Linked DNA regions of Peterkaempfera bronchialis. The protein of the gene in region 1 interacts with the protein of each later gene in a pairwise test. Links are inferred from orthologs where the notes say so. Each region holds a gene or a part of one and is shown in the gene's direction. Other genes may lie near its edges.

Region 1 (5,894 bases):
CCGGCTGCCCGCCACGGAAGGCGTGAACGCATGACAGAGAGCAGCGGCGCGACACCGAGCATCCGGCCCAGCCGGGGCGCGGACTTCTCGCGGATCCACGGCGTGGGCGGCTACCGCCCGGTGCGGGTGATCCCCAACGAGGAGGTCCTCCAGTGGATCGACTCCTCGGACGAGTGGATCCGCACCCGCAGCGGCATCACCGAGCGCCGCTGGGCGGGCCCGGAGGAGAGCGTCTCGGAGATGTCGGTGCAGGCGGCGGGCAAGGCCATCGCCCAGGCCGGCATCGCGCCCGAGCAGGTCGGCGCGGTGGTGGTCTCCACCGTCTCGCACCTCAAGCAGACCCCGGCCATCGCCACCGAGATCTCGCACCGGCTGGGCTGCGGCACCGCCGCCGCCTTCGACATCTCGGCCGCCTGCGCGGGCTTCGGCTACGGCCTGAGCCTGGCCGACGGCATGATCCGCGCCGGCAGCGCCGAGTATGTGCTGGTGATCGGCGTCGAGCGGCTGAGCGACCTGACCGACACCTCGGACCGCTCCACCGCCTTCATCTTCGGCGACGGTGCGGGCGCCGTGGTCGTCGGACCGTCCGACCGGCCCGGTATCGGCAAGGTCATCTGGGGCTCGGACGGCTCCCAGGCGGACGTCATCTCGCAGACCCATGCCTGGGACACCGCCTTCGCCAAGGAGGACGCGGTCAACGGCACCGGCAGCGAGGTGAAGTGGCCGGCGCTGCGGATGGAGGGCCAGACGGTCTTCCGCTGGGCGGTGTGGGAGATGGCCAAGGTCGCCCAGCAGGCGCTGGACGCGGCCGGGGTCACCGCCGACCAGCTCGGCGCGTTCATCCCCCACCAGGCCAACATGCGGATCACGGATGCCATGATCAAGGCGCTGAAGCTGCCGGCGTCCGTGCCCGTCGCGCGCGACATCGCCGAGACCGGCAACACCTCGGCGGCGTCCATCCCGCTCGCCATGGAGCGGATGCTCGCCTCCGGCGAGGCGAAGAGCGGCGACCTCGCCCTGGTCATCGGGTTCGGGGCGGGTCTCGTCTACGCTGCCGCAGTCGTTACCCTCCCGTAAGTCAAGACCTGTGCCGCCCCGTGCGGGCGCACCCCTTGACCACCGCGTCCCGCACCCGCGGGACACGGAGCACACAGTGGAATCACCCTTCGATAGGAGCGCCGCAATGGCTACCAAGGACGAGGTCCTGGCAGGTCTCGCCGAGATCGTCAACGAGATCGCCGGCATCCCCACCGAGGACGTCGAGCTGGACAAGTCCTTCACCGACGACCTGGACGTCGACTCGCTCTCCATGGTCGAGGTCGTCGTCGCCGCCGAGGAGCGCTTCGACTGCAAGATCCCGGACGACGAGGTGAAGAACCTCAAGACCGTGGGCGACGCCGTCGAGTACATCCTCGCCAACAGCTGAGACACCGTACGGGACGGCCACCGGCCGTCACCACCCAACCTCGGGGCACCTGAGTTCCTGTCAGGCCGACGCGCATGCCGGCGTCCCCTCGGCACCAGCGCCGCCTCGCACGCTGAACACGTGGGAGTAAGAGACCAGTGACTACTGACACCCGCACCACCGTGGTCGTCACGGGTATCGGCGCCTTCACGCCGCTGGGCGGCGATGCCGCGTCGACCTGGGAGGCACTCCTCGCCGGACGCTCCGGCGTGGCGCTCCTCAAGGACGAGTGGGCCGCCGAGCTGCCCGTGCGGATCGCCGCACGGGCAGCCGTCGACCCCGGTGAGGTCCTGCCGCGGCCGGTGGCCCGCAAGCTGGACCGGTCGGCGCAGTTCGCGCTGATCGCCGCCAGGGAGGCGTGGGCCGACGCGGGCTTCGCCGCCCCGGCGACCGACGAGTCCTCCGCCATCGACCCCGACCGCCTGGGCACCGTGGTCGCCTCCGGCATCGGGGGCGTCACCACCCTGCTCGACCAGTACGACGTGCTCAAGGAGAAGGGCGTCCGCCGCGTCTCCCCGCACACCGTGCCCATGCTGATGCCGAACAGCCCGGCGGCCAACGTCGGCCTGGAGATCGGCGCCCGCGCCGGCGTGCACACCCCGGTGAGCGCCTGCGCCTCCGGCGCCGAGGCCATCGGCTACGCCATCGAGATGATCCGCACCGGCCGCGCCGACATCGTGGTCGCGGGCGGCACCGAGGCGGCCATCCACCCGCTGCCCATCGCGGCCTTCGCCAACATGATGGCGATGTCCAAGAACAACGACGAGCCGCAGCGCGCCTCCCGCCCGTACGACAAGGCCCGGGACGGCTTTGTGCTGGGCGAGGGCGCCGGTGTGGTGGTCCTGGAGTCGGCGGAGCACGCCGCGGCCCGTGGCGCCCGCGTCTACTGCGAGGCGGTCGGCCAGGGCCTCTCGGCCGACAGCCACCACATCGCGCAGCCGGAGCCCTCCGGCCGTGGCGTGGCCGCCGCCGTGTCCAACCTCTTCGACGCCACCGGGCTGGACCGCTCCTCCGTGGTCCATGTGAACGCCCATGCCACCTCCACCCCGCAGGGCGACATCGCCGAGGTGAAGGCGCTGCGCAAGGTGCTCGGCGACGACCTGGACCACATCGCGGTCTCCGCGACCAAGTCGATGACCGGCCACCTGCTGGGCGGCGCCGGCGGCATCGAGACCGTCGCCACCGTGCTGGCGCTGCACCACCGCCTCGCCCCGCCGACCATCAACGTCGACGACCCGGACGACGAGGTCGACGCCGACATCGTGCGCGGCGAGCCCCGGAAGCTGCCGGAGGGCCCGATCGCGGCGCTCAACAATTCCTTCGGCTTCGGCGGTCACAATGTGGTTCTGGCCTTCCGCCGGGACTGACTCCGACAAGCCGTCAGGAAGGCCCCGCCCGATCTCTCGGGCGGGGCCTTCCGCGTCCCCGGGCCACCCGCTCTGACCTGCTCGAACAGTGTGTTCGAACCGTCTGAGGGGCCGTTGATTCGGCCGAAAGGATCATCATCTCACCCGATTGCGACTGTCGACTGGCGCCAGGGCCTCCAGTGACGGACGGTGATCGAGGTGCTTCCGCGATTCCCCTGAGTTGACGTCCTGTCACCGATCGTAGAGGCGCTGGAAGGTCATCGTCATGCGTGCACGCACGTTCGTCGCCGGCGCCGCGCTCAGCGCCGCCGCACTCACCCTTGTCATCCCTGCCGCCCATGCGGACGCCTGGTCGCCCGGCAAGTCCGGTGGGGCCGCTCTGCAGGGCGGCGGGGGCTGGGGTATCGACGGGGGCAAGGACGAGGGTCGGGATGAGGGTCGGGACTGGGGCAAGGACGGGGGTCGGGACGAGGGCCGCGACTTCGGCCGGGAGGGTGGCCGGGACGAAGGCCGCGACTTCGGCCGCGAGGGTGGCCACGAAGAGGGCCGCGAGTGGGGCAAGGGCGGCCGCGAGCACGGCCACCACGGCGAGGGCGGGGAGTGGGTCAAGGACGAAGGCCGCGAGTTCGACGAGGAGTACAGCGACTTCGACCACGAGCGCAAGCACTGCCACGGCAGGGAGGAGCAGCACGTCATCAAGGAGGAGCGCCGTCACGAGCGTCCGCACGGCGGCGTCCACACCGGCGGCGGCGGCATGGCCTCCACGGGCGGCCTGGCCGCCGGTGGCGCCCTGCTGGCGGGCGGCCTGGGCGCCGGCGCGTGGAGCATGCGCCGCCGCAACAACCTCGGCCGTGCCATCTGACACGACCTCGCACTGCTGACCGACCCGACGTGGCCACCGCCGTTCTGCGGCGGTGGCCACGCCGCCGCTCCCAGAAAGGCAGTCCCCAGGATGGGCATCAAGGACAAGGTGCAGGGCGGGCCCGCCACCCGCAGCACGGGCGGCCGCGACGCCGGGGCCGGCCGGATCCGGCTGGCCGGGGCGGCGGTACTGCTCGGCCTCTTCATGATCCACAGCTCCCTGGACGGCTCCTCCCCACCCGCACCGGCCGCCGCCTCCCCGGCCTCCTCCGGCCCGGCCCGCGCCAAGGCCGCACCCCCGTCCGCCCCGGCCGGCTCCGCCGCCCCGCAGGGTCCGGCCATGGCCGCCTCCGCGCCGACCCGCCTGACCATTCCGGCCATCGGGGTCAACGCCCCCTTCACCAAGCTGGCGCTGGACAAGGGGGGCGTGCTGCAACCCCCGCCCAACACCGACAGCAACCTGGTCGGCTGGTACGGCGCCGGGGCCAGCCCGGGCGAGCGCGGCACCGCCCTGGTACTCGGCCATGTGGACACCAAGCGCGGCCCCGCCGTCTTCTGGGGCCTGGGCGCGCTCAAGAAGGGCAGCAAGGTCGAGATCACCCGGGCCGACGCGACCACCGCGGTCTTCACCGTCGACTCGGTGGAGGTCTTCCCCAAGAACAACTTCCCCGACGAGCGGGTGTACGGGGACACCCCGAGCGCCCAGCTGCGGCTGATCACCTGCGGCGGCACCTACGACCACAAGCGGCGCGACTACACCTCCAACGTGGTGGTCTTCGCCCACCTGGACTCCTCCCGTAAGCGCTGACCCACTCGCCGCCCACAGGGAAACGCGCCGCACCCGGCAACTGCTTCCGGGTGCGGCGCGTTTCTGCGGTCGGGGGGCTTGCCGGTCGGAGTGTCAGACGACCTGGTGGAGCCAGCGGACGGGAGCGCCCTCACCGGCGTAGCGGAAGGGCTCCAACTCGTCGTCCCACGGCTTGCCGAGCAGCCGGGAGATCTCCGCCTCCAGGTCGGTCTCGCCCTTGCGCGCACGGGCCATGGCGGCGCGCAGCCGGTCCTCGGGGATCAGGATGTCGCCGTGGATGCCGGTGACGGCATGGAAGATGCCGAGATCGGGGGTGCTGCTGTAGCGCTCGCCCTCGGCCGTGGCACAGGGCTCGGCGGTCACCTCGAAGCGCAGCAGGTGCCAGCCGCGCAGGGCCGAGGCCAGGCGTGACGCGGTACCGGGCTCCCCCTGCCAGGAGAACTCGGCACGCCAGTTGCCGGGTGCGGCGGGCTGGCGGATCCAGTCAAGGTTGACGCGCACACCGAGCACGCCCGCGACGGCCCACTCGACGTGCGGGCACAGCGCGCGCGGCGCGGAGTGGACGTACAGAACTCCACGTGTCGTCACCGGGACCTCCAGGCTGTGGACGAGGGTCGCCTTCCCCAGCGGCCTCGTGCCTCTTGCCCGAGATTCCTGTCCGGCACCGTCATTCTGCACCAACTGCCACTACTGCACCACTACCCGGCGTGACTTTCGGTAAACGCTATCCGATCACTAAATCCATCAAACCGGACAGACTGTCACCCCATGTGATCAGATGCCCAGTGAGTTCTACTCACCGTCAACAGCGCCTCCAGCAGCGGCCACTGCCGAAGGAAACGTTATCGCGGGGCAGGACGTCACGGGTGGCGGACCATCGGACGCGGCCTGAATCCGCCTCCCGGGGGTTGGGTCGGACTGGTGTACGACCGTCGTACACATGGGGCAGGTGCAAGCGCGTCGCACCTGAGGGGCGGCGGCTGTTCCAGGGTGGCTGCAATGCCGCGGCTGTGCCACGGTGATGCCATGACGGGTCGCCCGCACACGCATGGGCATGCTCACCGGCACGAGCCGGGCCGTCGGCTGGGTCATCGGCTGGGTCGTCGGCTGGGCCATCTGCTGGGCCATCTGCTGGGCCATCGCTGGGGGCATGCGCTCAGACCACACAGCCATGACCCCGCCGCCAGGGTGGACGCCGCGCTCGAAGGGTCGGCGGAGGGACTGCGCACCCTTGCCTTCTCGCTCGGCGTGCTGGGGCTCACCACCGCCGTGCAGGCCGTGATCGCGGCGCTCTCCGGCTCGGTGGCGCTGCTCGGCGACACCGTGCACAACGCCGCCGACGCGCTCACCGCGCTGCCCCTGGGTGTGGCGTTCCTGCTGGGCCGGCGGGCGG
Region 2 (15,607 bases), 1.4 Mb from region 1 along the record:
GACGCCGCAGATCCCGGGCGGCCGCCATCAGCTGGTACGCCGGGGCCGGCTCGGCCATCCGGCCGTGCGCCACCGGTCCGGCCAGGGCGAGCGGCAGCGACCCGCTGATCCTGGCCAGCAGCGGCACCCGCCCCGCCCGCAGCCTGCGGATGGTGCGCAGGGCGTCGGTGTCGCGCGCGTCCAGCACCACCGGCCGGTTCGGCAGGCCCCAGCGGGCCGGCAGGCCGAGGACCACCTCGACCGCGCAGTCTCCCAGGGTCTCCGCGTCGGCCTCGTCCGGGATCAGCGCCTGGCTGCGCCGCGGTTCGTCGTCGAGCCAGGTCTCCGGGAGGTGCAGCCGCCAGTTGACCGGGCAGCTCAGCTCCTCCGAGGCGGCCCACACCCCCACCGCCTGCTGGGCGTTGAGCACCTGCCCGAGTGCCGGGATGAAGCGGCGGTCCACCCCGACGGAGTGGTCCCCGGCCTTGGGGATCACCATCGGGCGGACCACCCATGCCTGCGGCGGGGCGATCCGGGCGAGGTGCTGGGCGAGGGCCTGCCGGACCGGATTCCAGTCCCAGGTGGAGCTGGTGATGAAGTGGTGCAGGCTCTGCTCCGCCGCCTGCCCGCCGACCACCGTGGCGATGTTCCGTATCGACTTGCGGCCCTGCGCCTCCAGCAGGCCGCGCACATACTGCGCGCCCTTGTGCCGTTGGTCGCTGCGGGGCAGCGACGCGAAGAGCACGGAGCAGAACTCCGGGAGCAGGACGTCGTGGGAGGCGTGGTCGAAGGCCGGTGTGCGACTCTCTTCCAGGGCATCCCCGGTGTGCAGGGCCAGGCCGCTCATGGAAACCCCTCAGCTGGACGGATGGCTGGTGCTCGCCGTCTCTCAAGCTAGGTATCCGGGCCCGTCCCGCTAAGGTGCACAGCTCACCTGCCTGACCCCGGCGATGGTGGCCGCACCACCATCGCGACCCCGGGGCGGGCCGGGATCGCGCCGGTCGGCGCGGTCCGCGGTGGTCCGCACACCATGAGGCTCCCGTGGGTGGGCGGCGGACCGAGGTCCGCCGCCCACCCACGGGAGCCCGTCCGCCAGGACCCGCCGGTCAGGGGGTGAAGGCCGCCGCGTGGTCCGCCACCCACTCGGCGAAGGTGCGGGCCGGGCGTCCGGTGATCCGCTCCACGGTGTCGGAGAGATGGGTCGGGATGCCGTCGGAGTGGGCCCAGTAGCCGACCACCGCGTCCATCACCCAGACCGGCACGATCGGTGCCAGCGCCTCCCTGGCCTCGGCCTCGGTCAGCTCCTCGAACTCCAGCGGTCGGCCGATCACCTCGGAGATGATCTCCAGCTGGCGGCGCTGCGTCACCGACTCGGGCCCGCTGAGGAAGTACGCCCGGTTCTCGTGGCCGGGCCCGGTGAGCGCGGCGACCGCGACGGCGGCGATGTCCTTCTCGTGGATCACGTCGCTGTGCGACTCGGGGTAGGGGAAGCGCACCCTGCCCTCGGCCCGGATGGACTCCGGCCAGCCCCACATCAGGATGTTGGTGGCGAAGTTGTGCGGTCGCAGGAAGGTGTAGGGGATCCCGGAGGCGACGATCGCTTCCTCGACGGCCTGGTGCATCTCGGTGATCGGCTTCTGCTCGGGGAAGGCGTCCACCACGGTCTGCGAGGAGAGCAGCACGATCTGGCGGACGCCGGCGGCCCGGGCCGCGTCCAGGAAGTCCGCGATGCCCTGCGGCACGGCGTAGAGGAAGACCTTGGCGACGCCGTCCAGTGCGGCCTTCAGCGTCTCCGGCTGGAGCAGGTCCGTCCGCACCACCTCCACCGAGTCGGGCAGCGAGAGCTTCTCGGGGTTGCGGGCACCGGCCCGGACCGCTGCCCCGGCGTCGAGGAGCTGCTCGACCACGGAGGCGCCGACCTGACCGCCCGCGCCGATGACCAGGACCTTGTCCAGGACCTTGTCCAGGGGCTTGTTCACGGGCTTGTTCACGGGGATCTCCTTGGGTGGCGTTCTGCTGGTGGGGTGCTGGGCGGGGTTCTGCGTGAGGTGTGCCGGGGTTCAGCCGAGTCGGCTGCGGCGGCGCGGCTTGGAGAAGCGCCGCGTGATCGGTGCCTCGACCAGGGCGTACAACGCCCAGGAGAGCAGCACGCTGACGGCGGCCGCGCCGATCAGCAGACCGATGGTGGCGGGAACGGAGAACATCCTGGCGCCCAACAGCTCGCGGAGGTAGGCCAGCACGATGAAGTGCAGCAAGTAGAAGGCGAAGGAGATCTCGCCGAGCCAGGTCATCGCCCGGTTGCGGAAGAGGGTGAACCGGTTCTCGTTGTCCGCGAGGGCGGCGGCGGCGATCAGCAGCACGACCGGGACGATGGTGGCGGCACGCTGGCCGTAGAGGTACGGCACATAGCGGGTGAGGGCGTAGCCGGCGACCAGCAGCAGGCTCGACCAGACCATGCCGATGTTGCGCCAGCGGCCGTTCCGCACCGCGAGGGCGGCCAGGATGCCGAGGGCGAAGTCCATCATGCGGACCGGCGGCAGCACATAGGCGAACCAGTACTGCACCACCGAGCTGGCGTCACCGCCGGGGATGCCGGGGGTGTCGGGCAGCAGTGCGTAGGCGGCGAGCGGGGTGGCGACGATGCCGGCGACCACTCCGCCGATCCAGTACTTCAGGTGCTGCGGGCGGATGCGCCGGCAGGCGCCGTACAGCAGCGGGAAGGCCAGGTAGAAGACGGCCTCCGCACCGAGCGACCAGCTCGGCGGGTCCACGCTGAAGTAGGTGTTGAAGTCGGGTATCCACGACTGGACCATCAGCAGGTTGGCGAGCGCGGTGCGCATCGGGGTGTAGGCGCCAGCGAAGACCACCATCGCCAGGACCCAGGCGATCACGTAGTTCGGGTAGATCTTGACGAATCTCCGCCGCCAGAAGTGCGTCGCGGTGTCGCCCTTTCTCGCCGACCAGGCGAGGACGAAGCCGCTGAGGACGAAGAAGAAGGTGACCCCGAGCCCGCCCGCCTGGCCGGCGAGCCTGGTGAAGCCCGTCTCGGCGCCGTCGTCGGCGAGCAGCCGCAGCGAGGGGATCGGCAGGGCGGCGTGGTAGAGGAACACCGCCAGTGCGGCCGGGAACCGCAGGCCGGTCAGCGAGGGCAGCCGATGGGTGAAGGAACGCTTCGGCGGCGCTGTGTCGGCGGTGCCGACCGGGTCGGCGAGAAGTTGGTCAGTGGCCACGGGAAACCGTCCTTGCGGGTGGGGTGCCTGAGGTGTCCGGGTTTGGTGGGTGCTGTCCCGGCGATGAGTAAACTACACGGTGCAGTCGACTAACTGCACTGGCCGGTGTAGCATCTATGTCAGGTCGGCCCACGCCGAAAGCCCTTCGGGCCCAGGGGAGTTGACGAACGATGAGCCGACCGGGCCGCGAGCCCCGCTTCCTCCAGGAGGATCTGTGGTCATGCGCGCAGCCTTCATCGAGCAGCTGGGTCCACCGCAGAACATCCGCTACGGCCAGGTGCCCTCACCGGCTCCGGGTCCGACCGACGTCCTGGTGGACGTCACCGCGGTCTCGGTCAACCCGGTGGACACCTTCGTCCGCTCGGGCGTATTCCGGACCCCGGTCCCCTTCCCCTTTGTGATCGGCCGCGATCTGGTCGGCCGGGTCGCGGCGGCCGGCCCCGGCGCCCCGGGCTTCTCCGTCGGCGACCGGGTCTGGTGCAACAGCCTCGGCCACGGCGGCCGGCAGGGCGCCGCAGCCGAACGGGCCGTGGTCCCGGCGGACCGGCTGTACCACCTGCCGCCGGGGGTGGACGAGGCCGAGGCGGTCGCTGTGGTGCACCCCGCCGCCACCGCCTATCTCGCCCTGGTCACCCACGGCCGGGTGCGCGCCGGCGACAACGTCCTGGTCGGCGGCGCCGCCGGCAACGTCGGCAGTGCGCTGGTGGTGCTGGCCGCCCAGGCCGGGGCACGCGTGATCGCCACGGCGAGCGCCCAGGACGCCGAGTACTGCCGCTCCCTGGGGGCGGCGGAGGTCGTCGACTACCGCGACCCCGAGCCGGACCGGCGGATCAGAGACCTCTGCCCCGACGGCGTCGATGTCCACCTCGACACCTCAGGGCGGAACGACCTCGGCACCGCCGTGGCCCTCCTCGCCCCGCGCGGCCGCATCGTGCTGCTGGCCGGGGCCAGGTCACGCCCGGTGCTGCCCGCCGGGCAGCTCTATATGAAGGACGGCTCGATCACCGGGTTCGCCATCTCGCACGCCACCGCCGCCGAACTCGCCGAGGCCGCCACCACCGTCAACCGGCTGCTGGCCGCGAAGCTGCTCCGCCCGCGGTCCCTGCGGCAGCTCCCGCTCGGCGCTGCGGCGGAGACCCACCACCGCCTGGAACAGGGCGAGTTGAACGGCAAACGGATCGTCCTGCGCACCGACCTGTGACACCCGTCCGCCCCTCACCATCGAAAGGCATCCCATGTCTCCGTCAGCCGCAGGCGCCGACCAGGCGTCCCGGCAGCGCCGCTCGGGCCTGACCCTGGCCCTGCTGGCGTTCGCCCAACTGATCGTCTCCATCGACTACAACATCGTCTATGTGGCGCTCCCCGAGATCGGCAGCGGCCTCGGCTTCTCCGCGCAGAACCTCCAGTGGGTGGTCAGCGCCTACGCGGTCGCATTCGGCGGCTTCCTGCTCTTCGGCGGCCGGGCCTCCGACCTCTTCGGCCGCCGCCGGATGTTCGTCCTGGGCCTGCTGCTGTACGCGGCCTCCTCGCTGATCGGCGGCCTGGCCACCGCCTCCGGCCTGCTGATCGCGGCGCGCGCCCTCCAGGGCCTCGGCGGCGCCTTCCTCTTCCCCGCCACCCTGGCGCTGGTCGTCACCAGCTTCGCGGAGGGCCGCGAACGCAACCGGGCGCTCTCCGTCTGGGCGGCCGCCGGCGCCAGCGGCATGGTCATCGGCTCGCTGCTCGGCGGCGTGCTGACCCAGGCATTCGGCTGGGAAGCGGTCTTCTTCGTCAATGTCCCGCTGGCCGGCGGCGCCGCGATCCTCGCCTTCTCGCTGATCGCCCCGGACGGCCCTCGCGGCCAGGGCCGCGCCTTCGACCTGCCGGGCGCGCTGACCGCCACCCTGGGCGCGACCCTGGTGGTCTTCACCCTGGTCCAGGCCCCGGCCTCCGGCTGGACCTCGCCGCTCATCCTCACCAGCGCCGTCGCCGGCCTCGCCCTGGTGGCCGCCTTCCTGGTGATCGAGTCCCGCAGCAGCGACCCGCTGATGCCGCTCCGGCTCTTCCGGAACCGCAATCTGGGCACCGGCGTGGTCACCACCTTCCTCTTCATGGCGACCTTCGGCACCCTGCTCTACTTCCTGACCGTCTACTTCCAGAATGTGCACGGCTACAGCGCCCTGGGCACCGGCGTGGCCTTCCTGATCCCGATGGCCTGCGGCTTCCTCGGCTCCATGCTCGGCGGTCGGCTGGCCACCCGGTTCGGCATCCGCTCCACCCTGATCGGCAGCTTCGTCCTGGGCGCGGCCGGCACCGCCGCCATGGCGCTCTCCATGTCGCCCGAGGGCTCGTACGCCGCGCTGCTCCCCGGCCTGATCGTGCTCAGCGTCTGCCAGGGCGTCATCTTCACCACCATGTTCGCCGCCGCCTCCACCGGCGTCGCCCCCTACGACCAGGGCATCGCCTCCGGCATCGTCTCCACCGGCCAGCAGGTCGGCAGCGCGGTCGGCCTGGCCGTCCTGGTCGCCATCGCCAACGCCGGCACCAGCGGCCGCACCGGCGAGGCGCTGCGGATCGCCACCACCCACGGGCTGCGCACCGCCGTCCTGGTCGCCACCGCGGGCATCGTGCTGCTGATCCTGGTGGCGCTCAACTTCGCGCGCACCCCGAAGCAGGCCGAGGCCGCCGCCGCCGAAGAGCCCGTCCTCGCCGCGCACTCCTGACCTCTTATCAGCACAACTCTGGTGGTCGGTAGACGACTTGACAGGTTATCGGCCGCTACGGGCCGTACCGTCCGGCCGCTGGGTTCAATGAAGAACGACACCAGATCGCACCGGCACATCCCCATGAAGGAGCACATCCACATGCCTACCGTCTCTGCTGGCAACGCCCGCGTGCACTACCGCGAGGACGGCTCCGGCCCGGGCCTGGTCTTTGTGCATGGCACCGGCTTCGGTTCCGAGGGCACCTGGGGCCACCTGGTCGAGCACTTCACCGACCGCCGTACCGTGATCCTTCCGGACTTCGCGGGCTGCGGCGAGACCCAGGACGACGGCGGTGAGCTGACCGCCGAGCTGCTCGCCGAGCAGATCGCCGGTGTGATCGAGGAGGCCGGCAACGGGCCGGTCGACCTGGTCGGCTTCTCGCTCGGCTCCGTGGTCGCGGCCACCGTCGCGGCCACCCGCCCCGACCTGGTCCGCCGACTGGTGCTGACGGCCGGCTGGTCCCACCCGCACGACGAGTACCTGCGCAACCACATGACCACCTGGCGCGGCACCAAGGGCGACGCGGACGCCTTCGGCCGCTTCGGCACGCTCACCGCCTTCAGCCGGACCTTCCTCAACACCCTGGGCAGCGAGCAGGTCGAGGGCATCATCAAGGGCAACCAGCCCACCGAGGGCGCCCTCCGCCACATCGACCTCAATCTGCGCGTCGACATCCGCGAGCTGCTGCCGAAGATCCAGGCCCCGACCCTGGTGATCGGGTGCACCCAGGACGCCACCATCCCGGTCGAGCTCGTCCGCGAGCTGCACGCCGGGATCGAGGGCAGCAGCTACGCCGAGCTCGACAGCGGCCATGTGGTCGTCTTCGAGAAGCCCGCCGAATTCGTCCAGCTGGTCCAGGAGTTCATCCACCAGGACTGAGCCGCCGCCTGCGCTGGCACCCGCCGCCCCCATCCGGGAGAACCCCCGTCTCCCGCGTGGGGGCGGCTGCCTTCGCCCGCCCGGTCACGGCACGGCGGGGCCTGCTTCGGCGCCGTCCGCGGGGGTGGCTTCGGGGTCGGCTTCGGAGGTGGCTTCGGGGTCGGCTTCAGAAGTGGCGAGGAGGGAGGTCAGCAGGGCCCCGAGGTTGCGGGTGAACTCGTCGTGCCGGGTGGCGGCGTCGGGGATATGCGGCACGCAGCGGGCGAGGGCGGGGAGCCGTACCGGGTCGGCGGAGGCGAAGGCCCGCTGGCGCTGGTTGGGCTCGCGGGGCGGCGCCAGGGGGTGCTGGTCGAACAGTTCGCCCAGCACCAGTTGCCAGCAGGTACGGAAGGCGGCCAGGGCCGACCGGGGGGCCAGTCCGGCGGCCAGGAAGTCGGCAAGGCAGGCGTCGTTGAAGGCGAGCGCCCGCTCGGCGACCATCTCGCCCCGGATCAGGATGTGCAGCACCCAGACGTGGTCGGCCATATAGGCGTGGGCGTCCAGGAGGCGCCGGAGCAGCCGCGCGCGGGGGGTGCCGCCGGGCACCTCCACGGGCAGTCCGGCGGCGATCTGCTCCAGGATCGCCAGCAGCAGGGCATCGCGGTCGGTGACATGGCGGTAGAGCGAGGTCGGCGCGGTGCCGAGTTCGGCGGCGACGGCGCGCATGGTGAGGGCGTCCAGGCCGTCCCGTTCGATCACCCGCCGCCCGGCGGCGACGACGCCGCCGGTGGTGAGGCCGGGCCGGGGGCGGCCGCGCAGGCGGCCTCGGCCGGGCTCGACGGGTCCCGTGCGCTCGAACATGACCCCATGGTCTCAGAACCCCCTTGCCGAGCCCCCTCTCCGCGCGGTTAAGTTAGGCATACCTAACGCGAACTATGTACGCATCGGGAGGCCGCCTTGAACAACGCCGCACACCCCGCCCCGGGCCGGACCGCCGCCGCCGCGCCCGTACCGGCCGAGCAGCCGCCCCCGCGCCGGGGGGTGATCCTGGCCACCGCCTCCCTCTGCCAGCTGCTGGTGGTGCTCGACGCCGCCGTGGTGAATGTCGCCCTGCCGTCGATCAGCCAGGCCCTGGACTTCTCCTCCAGCGCCCTGCCCTGGGTGATCAACGCCTACATCCTGGTCTTCGGCGGCCTGCTGCTGCTCGGCGGCCGGATCGCCGACCTGGTGGGCCACCGCCGCGCGATGGTCGCCGGTCTGGTGCTGTTCGCCGTCGCCTCGGTGCTCGGCGGCTTCGCCCAGGACCCAGGGCAGCTGATCGCGGCCCGCGCCGGGCAGGGCCTGGCGGCGGCGGTGCTCGCCCCGATCAGCCTGACGGTCATCATGGTGACCTTCCCCGAAGGACCCGCCCGGGCCAGGGCGGTCGGCATCTGGGCCATGGTGGCCGCCTCCGGCAGCGCCCTCGGCGTCCTGCTCGGCGGGCTGCTGACCGAACTGCTCGACTGGCGCTGGGTGCTCTTCGTCAACGTCCCGATCATCGCGGTGGTGCTCCCCCTGGCACTGCGCTCGGTCCGCGACCACCGGGTGGAGCGCACCGGGCGGCTGGACGTCACCGGCGCGGTGCTCGGCACGGCGGCGATGAGCGTCCTGGTGTACGGGACGGTGGAGACCGGCAACCACCCGTGGGGTTCGGCCCGCACCCTGGCCACCCTGGGGATCGCGGTGCTGCTGGGCATCGCGTTCCTGGTCCGGGAGCGGCGCTGCGCCCAGCCCATTGTGCGGCTGGGCCTCTTCCGGGCCCGCCCGGTGTGGATCTCCAATGTGATCGCGCTGCTCATCGGCGCCGCGATGGTGGTCGGCTTCTACTTCGCGTCGCTCTTCCTCCAGCAGGTGCTGCACTACGGCCCGCTCGCGGCCGGCGCCGCGTTCCTGCCGTTCTGCGCGGGGACCGTGGTCGGCAGCCTGGGGAGCGCCCGGCTCGCCGCCCGGCTGGGCAACCGGGCGGTGCTCACCACCGGACTGCTGCTGGGCGCCGTCGGCATGGCCCTGTTCGGACAGCTCGGCGTGGACTCGACCTTCGTCGGCGGGTTCCTGGCCCCGTGTGTGATCGCCAGCGTCGGCATCGGCCTCTGCATGGTGGCCAACACCTCGATGGGCACCACCGGGGCGCACCACCATGAGGCCGGGCTGGTCAGCGGGCTGCTGAACGCGAGCCGGCAGTGCGGCGGCAGCATCGGCCTGGCTGCCCTCTCCACCGTCGCCGTCGCCGCCACCCGCCACTCCGGCAGCCTCGACACCCTCCAGGCGCTCACCGACGGCTATGACCGGGCGTTCCTGGTCACCGCTGCGCTGCTGCTGCTGGCCGCGGTCGTCGCCGCGCTGTCGATCCCGGGCGGCCGACCCGCCCCGGCCGGGGCCCCCGCCGTGGAGAGCTGACGGGCGGGCGGGGCGGCGGGCGGGGACGGCAGGCGGGGCGGCGCGCAGGGTCGGCGGCGAGGCAGGATGGGCCGCATGCGGATCGAGTTGGCGAGCGAGGCCGGCACGGCGGGGCGGCCCAACGAGGACTTCGTGCTGGTCGCGCCGGAGGCGTTTGTGGTGCTGGACGGGGTGACGCCCGGGCCGCGCGACCCGGGCTGCCGCCACGGGGTGGTCTGGTACGTACGGCAGTTGGGGGCCCGGCTGCTGGACGAGGTGACCGCCCCGCCCGGCCGCCCGCTCGCCGACTGCCTGGCGGCGGCGATCGACGGCACGGCCAAGGCCCACGGCGGCGGCTGCGACCTGACCGCCCCGGCGACGCCGCAGGCCACGGTCGCGGTCGGCCGGGTGGCGGGCGGGCGCTTCGAGTACCTGGTGCTGGCCGACTGCACGGTGGTGCTGGACGGGCCGGACTTCCCGCGCGGGCCGGTGGCGATCACCGACGACCGGGTGGAGCGGGCGGCTCAGGACCTGCGGCGGGCGGCCTCGGCGCTGCCGGAGGGGTCGGCGGAGCGGGCTGCGGCCCGGGAGCGGTACGCCGCCGCCGTCGAAGGGCTGCGCAACCGGCCGGGCGGCTTCTGGACGGCCGCCGCCGACCCTGCGGTGGCGGCCGAGGCGGTGACCGGTTCCGCTGCGGTGGCGGGGCTGCGCGCGGTGGCGGCGATGAGCGACGGCGCCGGCCGCTATGTGGATCTGCTGGGGCTGGGCGACTGGTCCGACGCGATGCGGCTGCTGGCGGCGGACGGCCCGGCGGAACTGCTCGGCCGGGTGCGGGCGGCCGAGGCGGCCGACCCGGAGCGCCGCCGCTGGCGGCGCGGCAAGGTGTCGGACGACGCCACGGTCGTCTGGGCGGAGTTCGGGTCCAGCCGGGCCGGCGCCCGGCGGGCGGAGGGCAGCGGACCGGACGCGATCGGGTGAGCGTGTGCCACACCCCTGTCGGTGAGGGCGCGGGGGCGGCCACACTGGCCGGGTGCACGTGGAATTGGCGGGGGAACCGCAGCAACCGGGGCGGCAGAGTGAGGACTTCGCGGCGGCGACGCCCGAGGCGCTGGTGCTGCTCGACGGGTCGAGCTCACCGGCGGGTCTGGAGTCCGGCTGCCGGCACGGTACGGCGTGGTACGTCCGGCGGTTGGGGGTGCATCTGCTGGCCAGGCTGACCGACCGGGCGGACCGTACGGCCGCGCAGTGCCTGGCCGACGCCATCGCCGAGACGGCGGCCCTGCACGGCGCCCGCTGCGACCTGTCCCATCCCAACACCCCGGCGGCCATGGTGGTGGCGGCCCGGCAGCGCGGCGCCGCCCTGGAGTACGCGGTGCTGGGCGACTCGCTGCTGGTGCTCGACCGGGAGGACGGCGAGCCCCGGGTGGTGGGCGACAACCAGCCCTTCCCGGCGGGCGAGGCGCTGCGGCGGCAGGTGTGGGCGACGGCGCCCGGCTCGCCGGAGCGGGCGGCGCTGCACATGCAGTACGCGCTGGCGGTGCGGGCGGTCCGCAACAGCGGGCGCGGCCCATGGGTCGCCGCCGCCCTGCCCCGGGCGGCCGAGCACGCCGAGACGGGCACCGTCCCCCTCACCGGACTGCGCGGCGTGGCCGCCCTGTCCGACGGAGCGAGCCGCTATGTCCAGCGCTACGGGCTGGGCACCTGGGCAGAGGCGATGGCCCTGCTGGCAGACTCCGGCCCAGCCGAACTGCTCGCCCGGGTCCGCGCCGTGGAGTCCTCCGACCCCCAATGCCAACGCTGGCCCCGCGGCAAGCCCCACGACGACGCCACAGCCCTCTACGCCCGCCCCACCTGACCCGAGGGGAGCACCAGGCATGCGCCGGCAGCTCGGCGACTACCTCGCCGGCACCTACCCCTACCTCGGCTGAGCAGCCGACGCCGCGGAGAGCGGGAACCGGGCCCTGCCCCAGAGGTCAGGGGCAGGGCCCGGACCGCCGGCGCACCCGGTCGGCGCTCAGGACGTGGGGATGGTGCCGAGGCGGCCGGCCTGGAAGTCCTCCATGGCCTGCTGGAGTTCGTGGTGGCTGTTCATCACGAACGGGCCGTACCAGGCGACCGGCTCCCGGATCGGTTCGCCGCCGAGCAGGACCACCTCGAAGTTGGCGCTGCGCGAGTCCTGGACCTCGTCCGCACGGATGGTGAGCGAGTCGCCGTCCCCGAAGAGGACGGCCTGTCCCATCCGGAACGGGCGCCGCTCGGCGCCGGCCGAGCCGCTGCCCGCCAGGCCGTAGGCCAGGGCGTTGAAGTCGGACCGCCAGGGCAGGGTGATCTGGGCGCCGGGGTTCACCGACACATGGATCATGGTGATCGGCGTGTGGGTGACGCCGGGGCCCTGGTGGCCGCCGACCTCGCCGGCGATCAGCCGGACGAGCGCGCCGCCGTCCTCCGAGCCGAGCAGCTTCACGCTCCACGCCCTCGTCGGCAGCAGCTGACGGGAAGCGGCCGGTCCGCGTCGGCACACAGGCGGCCGAGCCGCAGGTGAACGCGGGCAACCTGCTGGCCGAGTACATCGCCAGCTGCCCCGCGCCGGTGCCCGCCAAGGTGAAGGGCCACCTCGCCAAGGTCATCAAGGAACTGCTCGACACGGGCACGCACCCCGGCCACGTCCGGGCCGGGCTGGCCCTGTGGGGCGAGAAGGCGCTGAGCCCCAGTCTGCTGCCGAGCATGGTCCACCAGGCGATCAATGCCCGGCCCGCCCACACCGCACGCGCCGGGCACACCGCCGCCCGCTCGCCCCACCAGCCGTTCACCAACCCGGCCGACGCCCGCGCCTACTACGAGGGGGACCTGTGACCAGCCTGCCCGGCGCCCGCCGTGCCGCCGACCGTGACCCCCAGCCCGCCTCGGGAGCCCTCCTGCGGTGCCAGCAGGTCCTGGCCAAGCGGGGCATTGACCCCGACCAGCCGCTCGCGGACACCGAGCCGCTGCCCACCGCGCTGGAGATCGCCGATCGCCGCATCCCGCCCCGCTACCGCCTCGCCGAAGCCGACCATCCCGACGTCGCCACCTGGGTCCAGCAGGTCACCCGGGCCTGCCGACCCGGCCCCGGCGGCACCCCCGGCATCGCCCAGGGCCCCTCGCTCCTGATCGCCGGACCCACCGGCTCCGGCAAGACCCACCAGGCGTACGGCGCGATCCGCAGCCTGCTCGAGGCCGGTGTACGGCTGCGGTGGGCGAAGATCACCGCCACCGAGCTGTACGCCGCCCAGCGACCCCGCCAAGGTGTCGACACCGAGCGGGAGATGCGCGAGCTGATGACCTGCCCGCTGCTGTTCCTCGACGACCTCGGCGCCGCCAAGGCGTCCGAGTGGACGGAGGAGCTGACCCTGCGGCTGGTCAACCACCGCTACGAGTACATGCTCCCGACGCTCTTCACCACCAACCTGCCCCTCGGCGAGATCAAGTCCGCCCTCGGCGACCGAACCGCCTCCCGCCTCGCGGAGATGTGCGAGCGCGCCATCCTCACGGGCGCCGACCGCCGCCGGAGAACCGCCGCCTGACCGGCCACCAGGACCGCCCCTGACACCGCTGCCCGCGCACCCTCACCGTCGCGCGAGTCCAGCCGGGGAGCGTCCTCCGCACACCTTCACCCGCCGTCGCCTCGCCGCTTCGCCCTGCCTGCGCGCGGCCAGGCCACCCCTGGAGCACCACACGTGACCACCATCGCGATACCCCCTGCCCACACGCCTCCCGTCCGGGCCACGATCTACGACCGGCTCGCTGTCGCTCTGCTCGGCGTCCTCGGCTTCGTCCTGTCCTACGACGCCCTGCGACAGATGGCCGCCGCGACCCACGTCCGAGGACCGCTGACCTACCTGTTCCCGATCACCATCGACGGCTTCATCGCCTACGGCGTGCGCGCCCTGCTCGTGCTGCGCGCCGCCCGCTGGCCCGCCCGCGCCTACGTTTGGACCCTTTTCGCCGGGGCCACCGCCACCAGCGTCTGGGCGAACGCCCTGCACGCCATTCGCCTCAACCAGCTTCCTGCTGGCGGAAGCGGGCTCAGGCTCAGCAACACCGTCGTCGGCGTCCTGTCCACCCTCGCCCCGCTCGCCCTCGCCGGCGCCGTCCACCTCTACATCCTCGTCGCCCGCCACGGTGGGCAGAGCGCGTCACCGAGTCCTGCGCCTTCCGCCGATGCGGTGGCATCCGACCACGACGCCGACCCCCGGCCGGAACAGGCGGAGGACCGCAGCGACGACAACGCGCTGTTAACGCTATTGTCCGCCGCTGGCCTTCTGCCCGACGAGTGGAGCGGCGCACTCCCCGGTCCCCAGTCGGCAGAAGCTGCTGACCAGCCCATCGGCACCGGGGACGCCCCGGCCGACGAGCCGACCGAACCCGCCGAGCCGTCCGACGAAACCCGTGCCGGGAACCCCGGCGCCACCGCGCAGGACAAGCCGATCGGCCGCCCGCCGGGGGCGCCCATGGAGAGGCTGGTGGAGGTCGGCCTCCAGGCCGCCATCGCCCATGGCCGACTCACCCGCGCGATCGTCGAGCAGGCCGTTCGGGAGGCTGGCCTCCCGCTCGGCAGTACCCGCTTCACGGAGCTGATGAAACAGCTCCGCCTCGCGTGGGACGGCGAGCAGGGTCGTCAGGACCCTGAGGCCGACTGACCGCCCGCGTGTCCGGCCGACCTGCACAGGTCGGCCGGACACCGCCTTCTGCCGACTCGCAGCCGCAGTCGGCAGAAGTCCACTACCCACCGGTCCCCGCACCCGGCAGAACTCGCCCGCGCCGGGGACTGCCGTTCCGCGCGCTGGTCCACGTCCGGAAGGTTCTGCTCGACGCGCCGCCCATCCCGCGAAGTCCAGCGCGACCAAACCGGCACCCGCCCGGAAACTACCCACCCCCAGCACCACCATGACCCCGCACCGCACGCCACCACCGGGGAGCCCACCCGTGAACACCACCCGCCAGACCCTCAACGACCAGCCCGGAGGTCCCGTAAGCTTCATGGACCGCAACGGAGTTGACCACACCTCCACCCGAAGCGGAGCAAGCGAGTGCGTACGAGGCCCCTACGGGGCCACGCACGCGGACGTCCCCGCCCAGGAGGGCGTGGACGAGCCGGTGCTGCCGAGGGCGGCAGCACCGGAGCTTCACCGCGAGGGCGTGGCGAAGGAGGAGAAGCCCGCCAGCTCGCCGTCCGATCCCATCGCCGACGTGTTGCCGCTCACCGTCGTCGTCAGTCCTTCCGCGACCGCCGCCAGCCGCAAGCAGCGCACCGTGAAGCGTCGCCGCCGCGATCCCGAGAATCCCCTGACGACGGAGGTCGGTTTCCGCTGCACTGAAGAGACGAAGACGCGCATCGAGCAGCTGGCCGCCGCAGCCGAACTGAACGTTGCCGCTTACCTGGAGCGCAAAGCGCTGGCCGAGGACTTCGTCGGCATCACCACCCGTGACGAGCGTCTGGAGCGGGCCATCACGGCACTCGACGCGGCACGCGGCCAGCTGGCGCCGGTCGGCAACAACGCCAACCAGATCGCCTACCGGCTCAACGTAGGCGCCGGCATCGAGCCGGGCCCGGCGGGGGCCGTCCTCGACAGGGCCCTGGCCCTGGTCGCCGAGGTCCGGGCAGCCGTCGCGGAGGTCGACGCGTCGGCCATGCACCTGGCGAAGGCGAAGCGCCGATGATCAGCAAGCCCATACGCGGGTCCAAGACGCACGGCGCGCTCAAGTACCTCTGCGGTCCCGGCAAGGCCAACGAGCACACCGACCCGCACATCGTCGCGTCCTGGGGCGGCTTCGCCCCCGACCCCAGCCGCGACCCACGCGACCCAGATGCCACCCTGGTTCAGCTCCGCGACGCGCTCGACCTGCACGTCGTCCGCTACGGCAAGCCGGTCACCCAGCACGTCTACCACCGGCCCGTTCGCGCGGACCCGACCGACCGCATCCTCAGCGACGAGAAGTGGGGCACCATCGCCCGCCGGATTGTGGCCGCCGCCGGCATCGCACCGGACGGCGACCCGAACGGCTGCCGCTGGATCGCCGTGCGCCACGCCGACAACCACATCCACATCCACATCCTCGCGACCGTCGTCCGGGCGGACCTCACGCAGGCCCGCCTGCGCGGCGACCAGTACCGCGTCGAGACCGAACTCACCAAGATCGAGAGTCAGTACGGGCTGCGCGACCTCTCCGAGACCCGCACCCGCGAGTACCGGGATGCGATCCCCAGGCGCGCCAAGGGCAAGGAGCTGTACAAGGCCCAGCGCCTCGGCCAGGAGGGCACCGACCGCGACCGCCTGCGCACCGCCGTACGCCAGGCCCTGGCCGGGCCGCGGACGAGGAGGAGTTCACCGCCCGACTCACCGC

What was found.
Region 2: the proteins of C7M71_RS08360 (region 1) and C7M71_RS14805 interact in binary tests that used the Escherichia coli proteins (3 or more experiments, as listed by UniProt). The link is inferred for Peterkaempfera bronchialis from one-to-one orthologs.

The regions. Positions count from the first base shown.
Region 1 is NZ_CP031264.1:1,898,644-1,904,537, forward strand. The notes cover bases 1-2,804. They hold C7M71_RS08360 (acyl carrier protein), read left to right. Parts: upstream 1-1,183; coding sequence 1,184-1,426; downstream 1,427-2,804. Other genes in these bases: C7M71_RS08350 (ACP S-malonyltransferase), read left to right, coding at 1-34; C7M71_RS08355 (beta-ketoacyl-ACP synthase III), read left to right, coding at 31-1,077; fabF (beta-ketoacyl-ACP synthase II), read left to right, coding at 1,564-2,804. In the rest of the region: more of fabF, read left to right, coding at 2,805-2,832; C7M71_RS08370 (hypothetical protein), read left to right, coding at 3,098-3,694; C7M71_RS08375 (class F sortase), read left to right, coding at 3,785-4,501; C7M71_RS08380 (DUF3145 domain-containing protein), read right to left, coding at 4,595-5,089; C7M71_RS08385 (cation diffusion facilitator family transporter), read left to right, coding at 5,528-5,894. UniProt on the Escherichia coli protein: Carrier of the growing fatty acid chain in fatty acid biosynthesis.
Region 2 is NZ_CP031264.1:3,338,345-3,353,951, forward strand. What follows is about bases 5,220-7,942. They hold C7M71_RS14805 (alpha/beta fold hydrolase), read left to right. Parts: upstream 5,220-6,052; coding sequence 6,053-6,832; downstream 6,833-7,942. Other genes in these bases: C7M71_RS14800 (MFS transporter), read left to right, coding at 5,220-5,911; C7M71_RS14810 (TetR/AcrR family transcriptional regulator), read right to left, coding at 6,917-7,672; C7M71_RS14815 (MFS transporter), read left to right, coding at 7,769-7,942. Outside these bases: C7M71_RS14780 (IS701 family transposase), read right to left, coding at 1-826; C7M71_RS14785 (NAD(P)H-binding protein), read right to left, coding at 1,086-1,970; C7M71_RS14790 (acyltransferase family protein), read right to left, coding at 2,040-3,209; C7M71_RS14795 (NADPH:quinone reductase), read left to right, coding at 3,430-4,410; more of C7M71_RS14800, read left to right, coding at 4,445-5,219; more of C7M71_RS14815, read left to right, coding at 7,943-9,247; C7M71_RS14820 (hypothetical protein), read left to right, coding at 9,323-10,204; C7M71_RS14825 (protein phosphatase 2C domain-containing protein), read left to right, coding at 10,257-11,081; C7M71_RS14835 (hypothetical protein), read left to right, coding at 11,765-12,079; C7M71_RS14840 (ATP-binding protein), read left to right, coding at 12,085-12,786; C7M71_RS14845 (DUF2637 domain-containing protein), read left to right, coding at 12,940-13,902; C7M71_RS14850 (plasmid mobilization protein), read left to right, coding at 14,348-14,923; C7M71_RS31780 (relaxase/mobilization nuclease domain-containing protein), read left to right, coding at 14,920-15,607. UniProt on the Escherichia coli protein: The physiological role of BioH is to remove the methyl group introduced by BioC when the pimeloyl moiety is complete. It allows to synthesize pimeloyl-ACP via the fatty acid synthetic pathway through the hydrolysis of the ester bonds of pimeloyl-ACP esters.